DNA from 3 places in the Oerskovia sp. NPDC057915 genome. Region 2 is predicted to be linked to each of the others. Evidence: predicted binding sites of a transcription regulator. Region 2 holds the regulator's gene; each other region holds the start of a gene.
The links. Region 2 encodes HrcA, which represses chaperone genes, less so after heat shock. Its sites were predicted from a motif close to TTNGCACTCGNNNNNNNCGAGTGCNAA; they were not measured.

Region 1: a site for HrcA is predicted at 2,588-2,614, ahead of groES (co-chaperone GroES). Genes of this name have one in related genera too.
Region 3: a site for HrcA is predicted at 2,552-2,578, ahead of groL (chaperonin GroEL). Genes of this name have one in related genera too.

What each region holds. Positions count from the first base shown of each region.
Region 1 is NZ_JBHVOS010000015.1:25,399-30,135, reverse strand. It holds gene ACFVQ3_RS11395 (glutamate--cysteine ligase) at 121-1,257, opposite strand; gene ACFVQ3_RS11390 (SAM-dependent methyltransferase) at 1,261-2,559, opposite strand; gene groES (co-chaperone GroES) at 2,763-3,059, shown strand; gene ACFVQ3_RS11380 (WhiB family transcriptional regulator) at 3,364-3,651, opposite strand; gene ACFVQ3_RS11375 (MerR family transcriptional regulator) at 3,863-4,737, shown strand, end outside.
Region 2 is NZ_JBHVOS010000001.1:268,782-273,518, forward strand. It holds gene ACFVQ3_RS01245 (DUF3097 domain-containing protein) at 1-106, opposite strand, end outside; gene ACFVQ3_RS01250 (MFS transporter) at 239-1,699, shown strand; gene hrcA (heat-inducible transcriptional repressor HrcA) at 1,895-2,911, shown strand; gene dnaJ (molecular chaperone DnaJ) at 3,027-4,139, shown strand; gene ACFVQ3_RS01265 (16S rRNA (uracil(1498)-N(3))-methyltransferase) at 4,142-4,737, shown strand, end outside.
Region 3 is NZ_JBHVOS010000023.1:4,263-8,999, forward strand. It holds gene ACFVQ3_RS15120 (phytoene desaturase family protein) at 1-923, shown strand, start outside; gene ACFVQ3_RS15125 (glycoside hydrolase family 15) at 1,042-2,496, opposite strand; gene groL (chaperonin GroEL) at 2,733-4,367, shown strand.

The DNA of each region.
Region 1 (4,737 bases), on a different contig from region 2:
GCAACGCATTTTCCGGACCGGCGCGCGGGGGCGGCAGGACCGCGAGCGCGCACGGTCGGGCGGCCCGCGCGGGCACCGTGGCGACGTGCGCGGGGTGCCGCGCGTCGCCGTCGGGCGCCTTCAGAGCGGGCGGCCCGCCCGCATCTCCGCGACGAGCGCCCGCACGACGGCGTCGAGCTCGCCCCCGTTGCGCCGCGCCACTGCCCGCTGCCGCTGGTAGGAGGCGCCCCGGCGCAGGATGAGGCGCACGTCGTCGAGCTCGGCGAGGCACCCGAGACGTGCGGCCACCGGTTCGAGCTCGACCAGCAGCTTGCTCACGGCCTCGGTCACGAGCTCCTCGTTGCCCGCACGGTCGAGGATGATGATCGCGTCCATGCCGTAGCGGGCCGAGCGCCACTTGTTCTCCTGCGCGAACCACGCCGGGATCGTGGGCAGCTCCTTGCCCTCGTCGAGCAGCGTCGACAGGTGCTCGACCAGGCAGTGGTTGAGCGCGGCGAGCGCGAGGACCTCGGTCAGGTTGGTCGCGCCGTCGCAGATGCGCGTCTCGAGCGTCCCGAAGCGTGGGGACGGCCGCAGGTCCCAGCGGACCTCGTCGAACTGGTCGATCACGCCCGTGTGCATCATGTCGCCGACGTAGCCCTCGAGCTGCTCCCACGTCTCGAACTGGAAGCCCAGGCCCGCGGTCGGGAGCTGCTGGAACATGAGCGCACGGTTCGACGCGTAGCCCGTGTCCTTGCCGCCCCAGAACGGCGACGACGCCGAGAGCGACTGCAGGTGCGCGAAGTACCCCAGCATGGCGCGCGAGATGGGCAGCACCTTCGCGCGGTCCTCGATCCCCACGTGCACGTGCACGCCGTAGATGAGCATCTGCCGCCCCCACCACTGCGTGCGGTCGATGAGGGTCGCGTAGCGCTCCTTGTCCGTGACCTTCTGCTGGGCCCAGCGCGCGAACGGGTGCGTGCCCGCGCTCATGAGCTCGACGCGCAGCGGGTCGGTCAGGACGCGGATCTCCTCGATCGCGGCCTCCAGGTCGCGGCCGGCGTCGCCGACCGTGCGGCACACGCCGCTCACGACCTCGACCGTGTTGAGGAGCAGCTCCTGGCGGATGTGCGGGTGCTGGGTGCCGTCGGTGGGCTCGACGGCGTCGAGCACGGTCTGGGCGACCTGGCGCAGGTCGCCCGAGTCCTTGTCGACGAGCGCGAGCTCCCACTCGATGCCGACGGACGAGCGCTCGGACCGGGCGAAGGGAAGGTGCACCGATCAGCCCCTCTCTCCAGGTGCGGGGGTGTCCAGGACGCTCGTGCCGTCGGGCCGGGTCAACGGCTCGACGACCAGGACCTGCTGCGATCCGCCGACCCGGGTCAGGACGACGGTCGCCTCCGCGGTACCGCGCAGGTCGAGCTGCTTGCGGAGCTGCTCCGGCACGACGGCCGTGCCCCGCTTCTTGATGGTCAGTCTCCCGACGCCCCGCTCCCGCAGGTACGCCTTGAGCTTCTTGAGGCTGAAGGGCATGACGTCCAGGACGCGGTACCCGGTCGCAAGATCAGCGCCGTCGGCGCTGCCCACGACTGCGCGCGGGGCGGGGTGGTCCGTCGTGACGTATGCGATGGTCCGGTCCAGCAGGCGGCCGCCGAGCTCCGCGGCGGCGTGTGCCACGAGCCCGGCGCGGATGATCGCGCCGTCGGGCTCGTACAGGTAGTGCCCGACGGCGCCGACGTCCGGCACGGGCTCGTCGTCGCCCTGGTCGTGGCGCAGGGTGCGCGACGTCGTGCGCCGGTCGCCGTCCGCGTCGGTCGTGGTACGCAGCACGAGGGCCGTGCGCCCGGGGCCGTCGGGGGCCAGGGGGCCGAACCACAGCGCGGCCTCGACGACGTCGCCGTCGACCGAGACCCACTGCGTCTCGGCGTCGGTGGGCAGGCCCGCGTGCGGGATGCCGGGACCGACCTTGATCCCGACCGCGGGCACGACCGAGCGCAGCGCCCACACGTCGTCGAGCGGGGGAGCGTACGAGCGCGGGTCGAAGATGCGGGTGCCCGATCGCGTGCGCCGGGCCGGGTCGGCGAACACACCGTCGACGCCCTCCGCGACGAGGTCGATGCTCAGGCCGTCGGCGTGGCGGACCTCGGCCTCGGGGAAGTGGCGCAGGTTGACCGTCGCGATCGAGGCGGTGACCTCGTCGATGTCGGTCGCGAGGACCTGGAGCCCCGTCCCGGCGAAGGTCATCGAGTCCGCGCCGATCCCGCACGTCAGGTCGGCCACCTTGGTGACCCCGGCCGCGTGGTACCGCCGCGCGTGGTGGGCCGCGACCACGAGCCGGGTCGCCTGCTCGAGGCCGTCCTGGGTGAAGAGCATGCCGTCGGCGAACGCGTCGAACTTGAGGTGCGCCTTGGCGCGCAGGCGGGACTGGGTGAGGGCCGCCGCGGCGAGCTCGGGGTCGACGCCCTGGGCGCGCAGGCCGGTCGCGAGCACCATGGCCTGGCGCTCGTCGTAGGGCGGGAGCGCGCTGAGGAGCGACCATCCCGCCGGGCTGAGCAGCTTGGTCAGTGCCGACGCGTCCATGCGTCGATCTTTCCACGCCCGGCGCGCGTTGGCACTCGCCTTGACCGAGTGCTAATGCGGACCTAGATTGAGCGTAGGTCGTCCCCACCCCCGGGTGAGGGCGACAAGAGCGACACCCGCCGGTCCGGCACCCGCGACGACGGACGGCAGGCAGCGCTCGACACCTACCCGTTGCAGTTCTCACAGCGAAACGGAGGTCCGACGTGTCGGTCCCCATCAAGCCGCTCGAGGACCGGATCGTCGTGAAGGCCCTCGAGGCCGAGACCACGACCGCATCCGGCCTGGTCATTCCGGACACCGCCAAGGAGAAGCCCCAGGAGGGCGAGGTCCTGGCCGTTGGTCCGGGTCGTATCGACGACAACGGCAACCGCGTCCCGCTGGACGTCGTCGTCGGCGACAAGGTCATCTACAGCAAGTACGGCGGCACCGAGGTCAAGTACGGGGGCCAGGAGTACCTGGTGCTCTCCGCACGCGACATCCTCGCCGTGGTCGTCTCCTGATCTTCTGATCACGGGCTGACGTCCAGCAGCACTGCTGGTGACGAAGGGCCCCGCAACCTGTCGGTTGCGGGGCCCTTCGTCGTGTCCGGTGCCGGCTGGATCTCGAGGCCGGCGCGGGCGCCGGGGACGTGTGGTGGGTGCTGACGGGTGCTGACGGGTGCTGAGGCAACTGACGCTGCTGAAGGCTGCTGACGGCTGCCGGCGGTGGCGGCATGGTCTACGTGGTGCGGTCTGCGTGGTGCGGACCGACTGGACGCGGACCGACTACGCGGACCGACTGGACGCGGACCGACGGGACGACCCGTCAGCCGGTCTTCGCGACGCCGGCCAGGATCGCTGCGCGCTCGTCCTCGCTCAGGCCGCCCCAGACCCCGTAGGGCTCACGCACCTTGAGGGACTGCTCGCGGCACTGCATCATCACCGGGCACGAGGCGCAGATCGCCTTGGCTGCCTCGGCGCGTCGTCGTCGGGTCGAGCCTCGCTCGCCCTCCGGGTGGAAGAACAGGGTGTCGTCCTGGTCACGGCACGAGCCCTGGTACTGCCATTCCCACAGTTCCATGACCGGTCCGGGGAGCCTCGAGATCTCTGTCATGGAGCACAACCTACAAGCGTTGCAGAAGTTGTTCAAGTGGCTGGGGTGGGCAACTTCGTGAACCGGTTCTTGGTGGTCTGCATCGATTTGCGTCTCGGGTGGCGCGAACCGCACTCGTTTCAGGAGTAGTTCAGGCGATCCGGTCATCACGGACTGAGACACGCCGCGTCCGAAGTGGCGAGTGAATGAACCGGTCGGCAGAATCGGGTGCATGACTTCACTCCGGTCCGCCCCGAACCCCGGCGGGCCCCGACGGAAGGCGACCGAGGCACCAGCTCTCGCCGTCGCGGCCGTCGCCAAGAGGCTGGGCGTCGCCCCGGCCACCCTCCGCACCTGGGACCGTCGGTACGGTCTCGGGCCCTCCGAGCACACCGCCGGTTCCCACCGGCGGTACACCGCCGACGACGTCGCGCGGCTCGTCGTCATGCGCCGCCTGACGCTCGAGGGGGTCGCCCCGGTCGACGCCGCGCGCGCAGCGCTCGACGCCGACGAGGCCGAGCTGGCCCTCGAGATCGAGGTCGGGCACAGCGAGGCGGACGACGACGCGGACGACGACGCGGACGACGACGCCGACGGCGCGGACGGCCCCGACGGTGACGGTGACCCCGAGCCGGGCACCGACTCCTCCTCGGCGGCCGACACCCCGCCCGGCGGGGTCCGGCTCCTGCGCTCGGTGCCGCGGTCGGCCGACGACGAGCCCGTGCGTCTCGGCGCTCCGCGCCCGACGAGCGTGTCCGACGTCGTGGACGCCGCCATCGCGTTCGACCAGAAGAAGTGCGACCAGCTCCTGCGCATCGCACCCGGCACCGACCCCGGCCACTGGTGGTCGACGCTCGTCGAGCCCGCGCTGCACCGCATCGCCGAGCGGACGTTCCTCGCGTCCCCCGGCGAGATGCCCGAGGTCGTGTTCTCCAACGCGACCCTGGCCGCCCTGCGTGAGTACACGCACGCGTCCGAGGAGGCGCTCGTCGCGGGAGGCGGGCCTCCGCCCAACCACCCGAGCCGCATGCGCCGGATCGTCCTGATCTTCGCGGCGCCGGGCGAGCAGGTGCCGCTCGCGGCGCACGCCCTGGCCGCAGCGCTCGG
Region 2 (4,737 bases):
GACCGCGCTCGGCGGGCTGAGGGCGGGAGACCGGGCGCCGGCGGTGGGGGACCGGGGCGGGGGTCGCGCTGGACAGGACGTCGGAACCGTAGCGATCGAAGCTCACCGACGTCACCCTAGGCGCTCGTGGCGCCCGCGCCCGGAAGGGGCGCGCGGCGACGACCGAGGTCGTCTCCGGTCGTACCGGGGCGGGGACGCTCACCGGGTGCGGGCCCACGTGCCGTGGTACGACTGGCCCGTGAGCACTTCGACCGGCCCGGCCACGCCCGACGCCCAGCGGTGGCGCGTCCTGGGGCTGTGCCTCGCGGTCGGTTTCATCACGATGCTCGACGTGTCGATCGTCAACGTCGCGCTCCCGTCGATCGAGCGGGCGCTCGACGCGGGCCCGACCGAGCTGCAGCTCATCGTCGCGGGCTACACCCTGGCGTTCGGGCTCGCGCTCGTCCCGGCCGGTCGCCTGGGCGACGCGGGCGGGCGCCGCACGTTGTTCATCGCCGGCCTCGTGGGCTTCGCGCTCACGAGCCTCGCGGCGGGCCTGGCGCCGAACGACGAGTGGCTCGCGATCGCCCGGCTCCTGCAGGGCGTGAGCGCGGGCATGCTCAACCCGCAGGTCATCGGGCTCATCCAGCAGATGTTCTCGGGGTACGAGCGCGGCAAGGCGTTCGGCATGTTCGGTGCGACGATCGGCGTCTCGACGGCGCTCGGGCCGCTCCTGGGCGGCCTGATCCTCCAGGTCGCGGGCGACGAGAACGGGTGGCGGTGGATCTTCGGGATCAACGTCCCGATCATCGCGGTCGTGCTGCCCCTGGCCGTCAGGTTCCTGCCCGCGACGGTGCACAGGCCCGGCCCGCGCAGGCTCGACCCCGTGGGCCTCGTCCTCATCGCCGTCGCGACCGTCGCGGTCATGCTCCCGTTCGTCACGACGTCGGGCCAGGACGACGACCCCGGGCGCTGGTGGTGGCTCGCGCTCGGGGCGGTCGCGGTCGTCGCGGCGGTGCTCTGGGAGCGGCGCTACCGGCGCACCACGGGCGCCCCGGTCCTGGACCCGCGCGTCCTGTCGCTCGCCTCGTTCCGGAACGGCACGCTGCTCGGCATCACGTACTTCGCGGGGTTCACGGGGATCTTCCTCGTCGCGACGCTGTACCTGCAGAACGACCTGCACTTCACGCCACTGCACGCGGGGCTCATCGGGATGCCGTTCGCGATCGCGTCGGGCGTCGCGTCGTGGCTCGCGGGGCGCGGTGTCGCGCGCTGGGGGCGCCCGCTCGTGGTCGCGGGCCTCGTGGTGGTGCTCGTCGGGCTCGGCGGCGTGGTCCTCGCGATCCGGGCCACGGGGGACGACTCGTCGGCCGCGGGCTGGGGCATCGCCCTGACCATGATGATCACGGGGATCGGCAGCGGGACCGTCATCTCCCCGAACCAGACCCTGACCCTGGCCCGCGTCCCGGTCGAGCTCGCAGGCGTCGCGGGCAGCATGCTCCAGCTCGGGCAGCGCGTGGGGTCGGCCATGGGCATCGCCGTGGTCCTCTCGACGTACTACTCGCTCAAGGCGGGAGGCTCGACCGGAGCCGTCGCGGCGAGCACCGCGATGCTCATCACGGTCGCGCTCGTCGCGGTCTCGCTCGTGGTCGCGGTCGTGGACCTGCGGGCGCGGCACGCGCAGGGCGCGCCGCGCGGCGGGGTGTCCTCGACGGTCTGACCTGCCGTGCCGGGCGGTGGCCCGACGGCGGAGGGCGGGCTGCGTCGTCGGGCCCGGCCGGCCCCTGCCGCGCCTCGGTCGGGAAGACCCCGTGAGGACACTGTGCACGTCGCGCCCCTCGCCTCCGACGACCGCGTAGAATTAGCACTCGACGGTGGAGAGTGCGAAACGCGCGACGATCGGCAGGAGGTGTCCATGAGCGAGGAACGACGGCTCGACGTGCTGCGCGCGATCGTCGAGGACTACGTCCTGACGAGGGAGCCGGTGGGATCGCGGGTCCTGGCAGAGCGGCACCGCCTGGGGGTGTCCCCGGCGACGATCCGCAACGACATGGCCGCCCTCGAGGAGGACGGCTACATCGCCCAGCCGCACACCTCGGCCGGGCGCGTCCCCACGGACAAGGGGTACCGCCTGTTCGTGGACAGGCTCTCGACGATCAAGCCCCTGTCCTCGCCCGAGCGGCGGGCGATCGAGACGTTCCTGTCGGAGGCCGTGGACCTCGACGACGTCGTGGCCCGGGCGGGGCGTCTCCTCGCCCAGCTCACGGGCCAGGTCGCCGTGGTGCAGTACCCGTCGCTGCGCCGGTCGGGCCTGCGGCACCTCGAGCTCGTCCCGGTCGGGGACCGGCGCCTGCTCGTGGTCATCATCACGGACACGGGCCGCGTCGAGCAGCGCACCCTCGAGGTCGCCCAGGCGCCGGACGAGGCCACCCTCGCCGAGCTGCGCACGCGGCTCAACGCGGTCGCGGCGGGCAAGCGCCTCGCGGAGCTCGGCAAGGGCTTCGCCGACGTCGCCGAGGAGTTCCGCCCCGAGCACCGGGACCTCGCGCGCTCGCTCGCGCTGCTCGTGGAGGAGACCCTGTCCGAGGAGTCGGAGGAGCGCATCGTGCTCGCCGGCACCGCCAACCTGGCCCGGGTCGGCATGAGGTTCGAGCACGCCCTGCGACCGGTCCTCGAGGCGCTCGAGGAACAAGTCGTGCTGCTCGGGTTGTTGACCGAGATGGCTGCGGAGTCCGGGGTGAGCGTGCGCATCGGTCACGAGACGCAGCTCGAGGGGCTCGCGGAAACGTCGGTCGTGACGAGCGGATACGGTAACGAGGGGGACTCGGTCGCGCTGATCGGCTCGATCGGACCGACCCGCATGGACTATCCCGGGACGATCGCCTCGGTCCGCGCGGTCGCGCGGTACCTGTCGCGCGTCCTGACCACATGAGTTCGGTTCTTGCGCCGGCGCGTGCTCGACCGGGTCGTCGGACCCTGGTCGTCACCGCACGGTGTTGTCGGAAGTCGCCGGTCCTGGACCGGCGTGCGCTAGTAGAGAGTGACCTGTGAGCGACTACTACGAGATCCTGGGCGTGCCCCGGGACGCGAGCCAGGACCAGATCAAGAAGGCCTACCGCAAGCTGGCCCGTGAGCTGCACCCTGACGTCGCGGGCGAGGCCGCCGAGGACAAGTTCAAGGACGTGTCCCGCGCCTACGAGGTGCTGTCCAGCCCGGACAAGCGCCAGCAGTACGACCTCGGCTCGGACCCGTCGGCCGCCGGCGGCGGCATGGGCGGAGGCTTCGGCTTCCAGGACATCTTCGAGACGTTCTTCGGGGGAGGCCAGGCGCAGACCGGCCCGATCCCGCGTGCACGCCGCGGCCAGGACGCCCTGGTGCGCCTCGACATCGACCTCTCGGAGGCGACCTTCGGGGCGCGCCGCGAGCTCCAGGTCGACACCGCGGTGATCTGCGGCACGTGCTCCGGCTCGTGCTGTCGCCCCGGCACGTCGCCCCGTACGTGCGACGTGTGCAACGGCCGCGGCACGGTCCAGCGCGTCGCCCGTTCGTTCCTCGGCCAGGTCATGACGACCGCCCCCTGCGCCGCGTGCCAGGGATTCGGCACCGTGATCCCCGAGCCGTGCGCCGAGTGCGCGGGCGAGGGGCGCGTGCGCAGCCGTCGCACCCTGACGGTCAACGTCCCCGCCGGCGTCGACACGGGCACCCGCATCAAGCTCACTTCGCAGGGCGAGGTCGGCCCCGCGGGCGGTCCCGCGGGCGACCTGTACGTCGAGATCCGCGAGCGCAACCACGAGGTCTTCGTGCGTCGCGGCGACGACCTGCACTGCACGCTCCAGGTGCCGATGACGGCTGCGGCCCTCGGGACGGTCCTCGAGCTCGAGACGCTCGACGGCCCGCAGGAGATCGACCTGCGTCCCGGCACCCAGCCCGGTCAGATCGTCACGCTCAAGAACCTCGGCGTCGGTCACCTGCACACCGGTGGTCGCGGCGACCTGAACGTGCACGTCGAGGTCCAGGTCCCCACGGGCCTCGACGAGGAGCAGGAGGAGCTGCTGCGCTCGCTCGCGAAGGCTCGCGGCGAGGAGCGTCCCGACCCGCGTCTGTCCGCCGCGCACCCGGGGGTCTTCTCCCGCCTGCGCGACAAGCTCTCGGGACGCTGAGCGTGAGCGCGCCGGTCTTCCTCGCGGAGGCGAGCAGCTCGTCGGACGGCGGGGCCACGGACGGCCTCGCGGGTTTCCCGGCGGGTTCGCTCTACGTGCTCGACGGCGCCGAGGGGCGTCACGCGGGCGTCGTGCAGCGGCGTGGGGTCGGTGAGGCGGTCGACGTCGTGGACGGCGAGGGCCTGCGCCTGCGGTGCACCATCGAAGGGGTCGAGCCCTCGGGCGTCCGACTGCGCGTCCGTGAGGTCGTCGAGGAGCCCGCGCCCGACGTCGTCGTGACGCTGGTCCAGGCCCTCGCGAAGGGCGACCGCGACGAGATGGCGATCGAGGCGGCGACCGAGGTCGGTGCCGACGCCGTGGTCCCGTGGCAGGCCGAGCGTTCGATCGTGGTGTGGCGCGGCGACCGGGCGGCCAAGTCGCGCGCCCGCTGGCTCGCGACCGTGCGCGCCGCGACCAAGCAGGCGCGGCGCGCGCGCCTCCCGCGGGTGGATCTCGCGATCGACACGCGCGGGCTCGTCGAGCGTACGCGCCAGGTGGTCGACGCGGGCGGTGCCGTGATCGTCCTGCACGAGGAGGCCGTCGTCCCGCTCGCCGAGGT
Region 3 (4,737 bases), on a different contig from region 2:
TCCTCACGGGCGTCGCTGCGCACGGGATCGCCCCGATGCCGTCGCTCGCCTCGGCCGGGGTGGCGCTGCTCCTCGGGTCGCTCGCGCACTCCGAGGGCGGCTGGCCGATCCCGCGCGGTGGGTCGGGAGCGATCGTGACGGCACTCGTCGCGGACCTCGAGGCGCACGGGGGCGAGGTCGTGACCGACCACCCCGTCCGCTCGGAGTCGGACCTGCCTCCGGCGCGAGCGATCATCTTCGACACGACCCCGCGCACGGTCGTGGAGGTCTTCGGGTCCCGCCTGACCGGCCGGGCCGCCCGAGCGCTCACCGCGTTCCCCTACGGCAACGCGGCGGCCAAGGTCGACTTCGTCCTGCGCGGTCCCGTGCCCTGGCAGCACGCCGACGTCGGGAGGGCGGGGACCGTCCACGTGGGTGGCACGCGTGCCGAGATGGCCGCAGCCGAGGCCGCGGTCGCGGCCGGCACGCACGCCGAGCGTCCGATGGTTCTCGTGAGCGACCCGACGGTCGTCGACCCGTCGCGCAGGGTGGGGGACCTGCGACCCCTGTGGACGTACGCGCACGTCCCCGCAGGCTCCACGCTCGACGTCACCGAAGCCGTCACGGCGCAGATCGAGCGCTTCGCGCCCGGCTTCCGCGACGTCGTCGTGACCTCCCGCTGCGTCCCTGCCGCGCGGATGAGCGAGCACAACGCCAACTACGTGGGTGGGGACATCGCCGCGGGGGCGGTCAGCCTCTGGCGGGTGATCGCCCGCCCGACGGCGCGCCTCGACCCGTACGCGACCGGGCTCGACGGCGTCTACCTCTGCTCGGCCTCCACACCTCCCGGACCCGGGGTCCACGGGCTCGGGGGTTGGTACGCGGCGCGACGCGTCCTGCACCGGGAGTTCGACGTGCCGCACCCGCCACGACTGGCGCCCTGACGCTGGGAGCGGGAACGGGCCGGGAACCTGAACGGCCCGGGCCCACGGGGCGGGCCGGATCGCCCGTGAGGGCCCGGAGGAACTCGGGACTCCGGCGCCGGACGCGGCCGCGCAGCCCTCAGGGGAGCGCGGCGCCCGCCGCACGCTGGTCCTCGAGCTCGACCAGCGTGAGCACCACGAGCGCCGAGCTCCACGTGAGCGGGGCGACCGCCGCGGGGGAGCCGTCCGCGAGGACCTTCTCCGGGATCGCACCCGAGGCCGTCCGATGGGTGTCGAGCCAGTCGAGCCAGCTCTCCGCGGCCTCGACCTCGCCGGTCGAGGCGCCGGCCAGCGCGAAGAGGGCGGTCTGAGGCGTCCACGAGATGCCGTCGGCGCGCCAGCCTGCTCCCGGCGCCACCCCGCCCGCGGGTCGGAGCATCGACATGACCGACGACCGCCACGCGTCCTGCGCACCGGCCAGAGCAGAGGGCTGGAAGGGCGGCAGCGCGAACGTCGTCGCCGCGTCCTGAGGACCGCCGGACGCGTGCCGCGGGTAGCCCTGCGGGCCGAAGCGCTCCTCGACCGCCGTCCGCAGGCTCGTTGCAGCACGAGCGGCGTCGGCCGCCGGCGCCCACTGCTCGCCGTCGGCGTAGATCGAGCGGGCCGCCTCGAGGCCCGCGAGCAGGGGGGCCGCGGTGCCGAGCGTGAGCTCGGTCGGGTGGACCTCCCAGTAGTCGCTCGACGGCGGGGGCAGCGAGGTGTCCTCGTCGAGGATGCTCAGGACGTAGCCGGTCGACGCGTCGACGAGCGGCGCGAGCCGCTCGCGTGCCGCCGCACGGTCCTGGGGGTCCGTGATCTCGTCGAGCACCGTCCAGGCCGACCACAGGGCCCACCCGTTGCCGTCGGACTGGCTGCCGCGGTCGTCGGGCACCCCCGAGGCGTCGGGCCGGTAGCGCGCCTGGAACGACCCGTCGGGCTCCTGGACCGACCGGAGGAAGTCCAGCACTCGCAGGGCGTCGTTCACATGCCCGGTCCGCGCGTAGGCCGCGGCCGTGAAGGACGCGTCCCGCGGCCACACGAAACGCCACTTCGGGGACGGTGCGGCGAGCGAGGCGCCGTTCTCGAGCGTCAGGGCGTGCAGGTCGAGCAGGGCGTCCTGGCCGAGCCCGGCGAACCGGGTGCCGTCGCCCGGGACGTCGCCCTCGGCGAGCCAGGCCCGGGAGGCGTCGGCGGCCCGCTCTGCGGCCTCCGCGTCCAGGAGGCGGCCTGGCGCGAGGGGCGAGCCGGCGATCACCGTCAGACGGTCGACCTCGCCGTCTGCCGCGTCGAGGCCGTCGGCAAGCAGCGAGGGGTCCACGGCGGCCGGGTCCAGCACGCGGCTGCCGTCGAGGTAGGTGGCCGCCATGCCGTCAGGGAGGCGGAGGAGGGAGTCGTCCCCGGCGGTCGCGACCCCGTCCTGGTAGAGGTCGACGTGCACGTCGGTCGGCAGCGGGGCCGGAGTGGCGCCCGCGGTCACGAGCACCACGACGGGGGCGATCGCTGCTCCGAGCACCGCCAGTCGCCACCGCGTCGTCGCGAACCTCACAGTGCGCATCCTAGGACGAGCCGGACGCCCGCCGTTCCGCTGGGGGCGATAGCGGGCTCCCGGTCTTGCACTCGCACCGGCCGAGTGCCAATAATGGCGTTAGCACTCTCGTCATGAGAGTGACAGTTTTCTCTGGTCGTCAGGTGAGGCCCGCGAGTCGGCGTGACATGAACGTCGGCGTGCGCGAGCCGTCCGTCGCGGGCGCCGACCGACCGTCACACGCCACCAGCGGAGGATCAATCCCCATGGCAAAGATCATCGCCTTCAACGAGGAGGCTCGTCGCGGGATGGAGCGCGGGCTCAACGTCCTCGCCGACACCGTGAAGGTCACGCTCGGCCCCAAGGGCCGCAACGTCGTCCTCGACAAGAAGTGGGGCGCGCCCACCATCACCAACGATGGTGTGAGCATCGCCAAGGAGATCGAGCTCGACGACCCGTACGAGAAGATCGGTGCGGAGCTCGTCAAGGAGGTCGCCAAGAAGACCGACGACGTCGCGGGTGACGGCACCACCACCGCGACCGTGCTCGCCCAGGCGCTCGTGCGCGAGGGCCTGCGCAACGTCGCGGCCGGCTCGAACCCGATCGCCCTCAAGCGCGGCATCGAGAAGGCTGTCGAGGCCGTGACGGCCCAGCTGCTCGTCGCCGCCAAGGACATCGAGACCAAGGAAGAGATCGCCGCCACGGCCGCGATCTCGGCCGGTGACCCCGCGATCGGCGAGCTCATCGCCGAGGCCCTCGACAAGGTGGGCAAGGAAGGCGTCATCACCGTCGAGGAGTCGAACACGTTCGGCCTCGAGCTCGAGCTCACCGAGGGCATGCGCTTCGACAAGGGCTTCCTCGCCCGCTACTTCGAGACCGACCCCGAGCGTCAGGAAGCGGTCCTCGAGGACCCGTACGTCCTGATCGTCGAGTCGAAGATCTCGAACGTCAAGGACCTGCTGCCGCTGCTCGACCAGGTCATGAAGGCCGGCCGCAGCCTCCTCATCATCGCCGAGGACGTCGAGGGCGAGGCCCTGGCCACCCTCGTGCTGAACAAGATCCGTGGCACGTTCAAGTCCGTCGCCGTCAAGGCTCCGGGCTTCGGCGACCGCCGCAAGGCCATGCTGCAGGACATCGCGATCCTCACCGGTGGCCAGGTCATCTCCGAGACGGTCGGCCTCAAGCTGGAGACCGCGACCCTCGACCTGCTCGGCCAGGCTCGCAAGGTCGTCGTCACCAAGGACGAGACCACGATCGTCGAGGGTGCCGGCGACGCCGACCTCATCGCGGGTCGCGTGAACCAGATCCGTTCCGAGATCGAGAAGTCGGACTCCGACTACGACCGCGAGAAGCTCCAGGAGCGCCTCGCCAAGCTCGCCGGTGGTGTCGCTGTCATCAAGGCCGGCGCCGCGACCGAGGTGGAGCTCAAGGAGCGCAAGCACCGCATCGAGGACGCCGTCCGCAACGCGAAGGCTGCCGTCGAGGAGGGCATCGTCGCCGGTGGTGGCGTGGCCCTCATCCAGGCCGGTGCCGTCGCGTTCGAGACCGCCGCGATCACCGACCTGGTCGGCGACGAGGCGACCGGTGCGCAGATCGTGCGTGCCGCGATCGACGCCCCGCTCAAGCAGATCGCGATCAACGCCGGTCTCGAGGGTGGCGTCGTGGCCGAGAAGGTCCGCAACCTCCCCTCGGGCCACGGCCTGAACGCCGCGACCGGCGTCTACGAGGACCTGCTCGCCGCAGGCGTCAACGACCCGGTCAAGGTCACGCGCTCCGCGCTGCAGAACGCCGCGTCCATCGCCGCGCTGTTCCTGACGACCGAGGCGGTCGTCGCGGACAAGCCGGAGAAGAACCCGGCCATGCCGGGTGGCGACGGTGGCATGGGCGGCATGGACTTCTGATCCGTCCGCTCGTGCGGCCGGGTTCCTAGGGACCCGCGCAGCTCGACACGAAGGGCCGTCCGGCCAGGGAGACCTGGCCGGACGGCCCTTCGCCGTTCCCGGGGCGACGGGCTGGATCGCCGAGGGCGACGGTCTGGGCTGCCGATGGCGACGGGGGGGGGCGCCGATGGTGACGTCCATGACCCGCGAGGGTGACGGGCTGGATCGCCGAGGGCGACGCCCACGACCCGCGAGGGTGACGGTCTGGACTGCCGAGGGCGACGAACTGACGGTCGAGGGAACACGGTCGTGACGCAGCGCGCCCTCCTGCGCTGGCAGCCGCAGCTGGGGGAGATGTGACACCCCGCTGGTTCGTCACCCTCAGCGGACC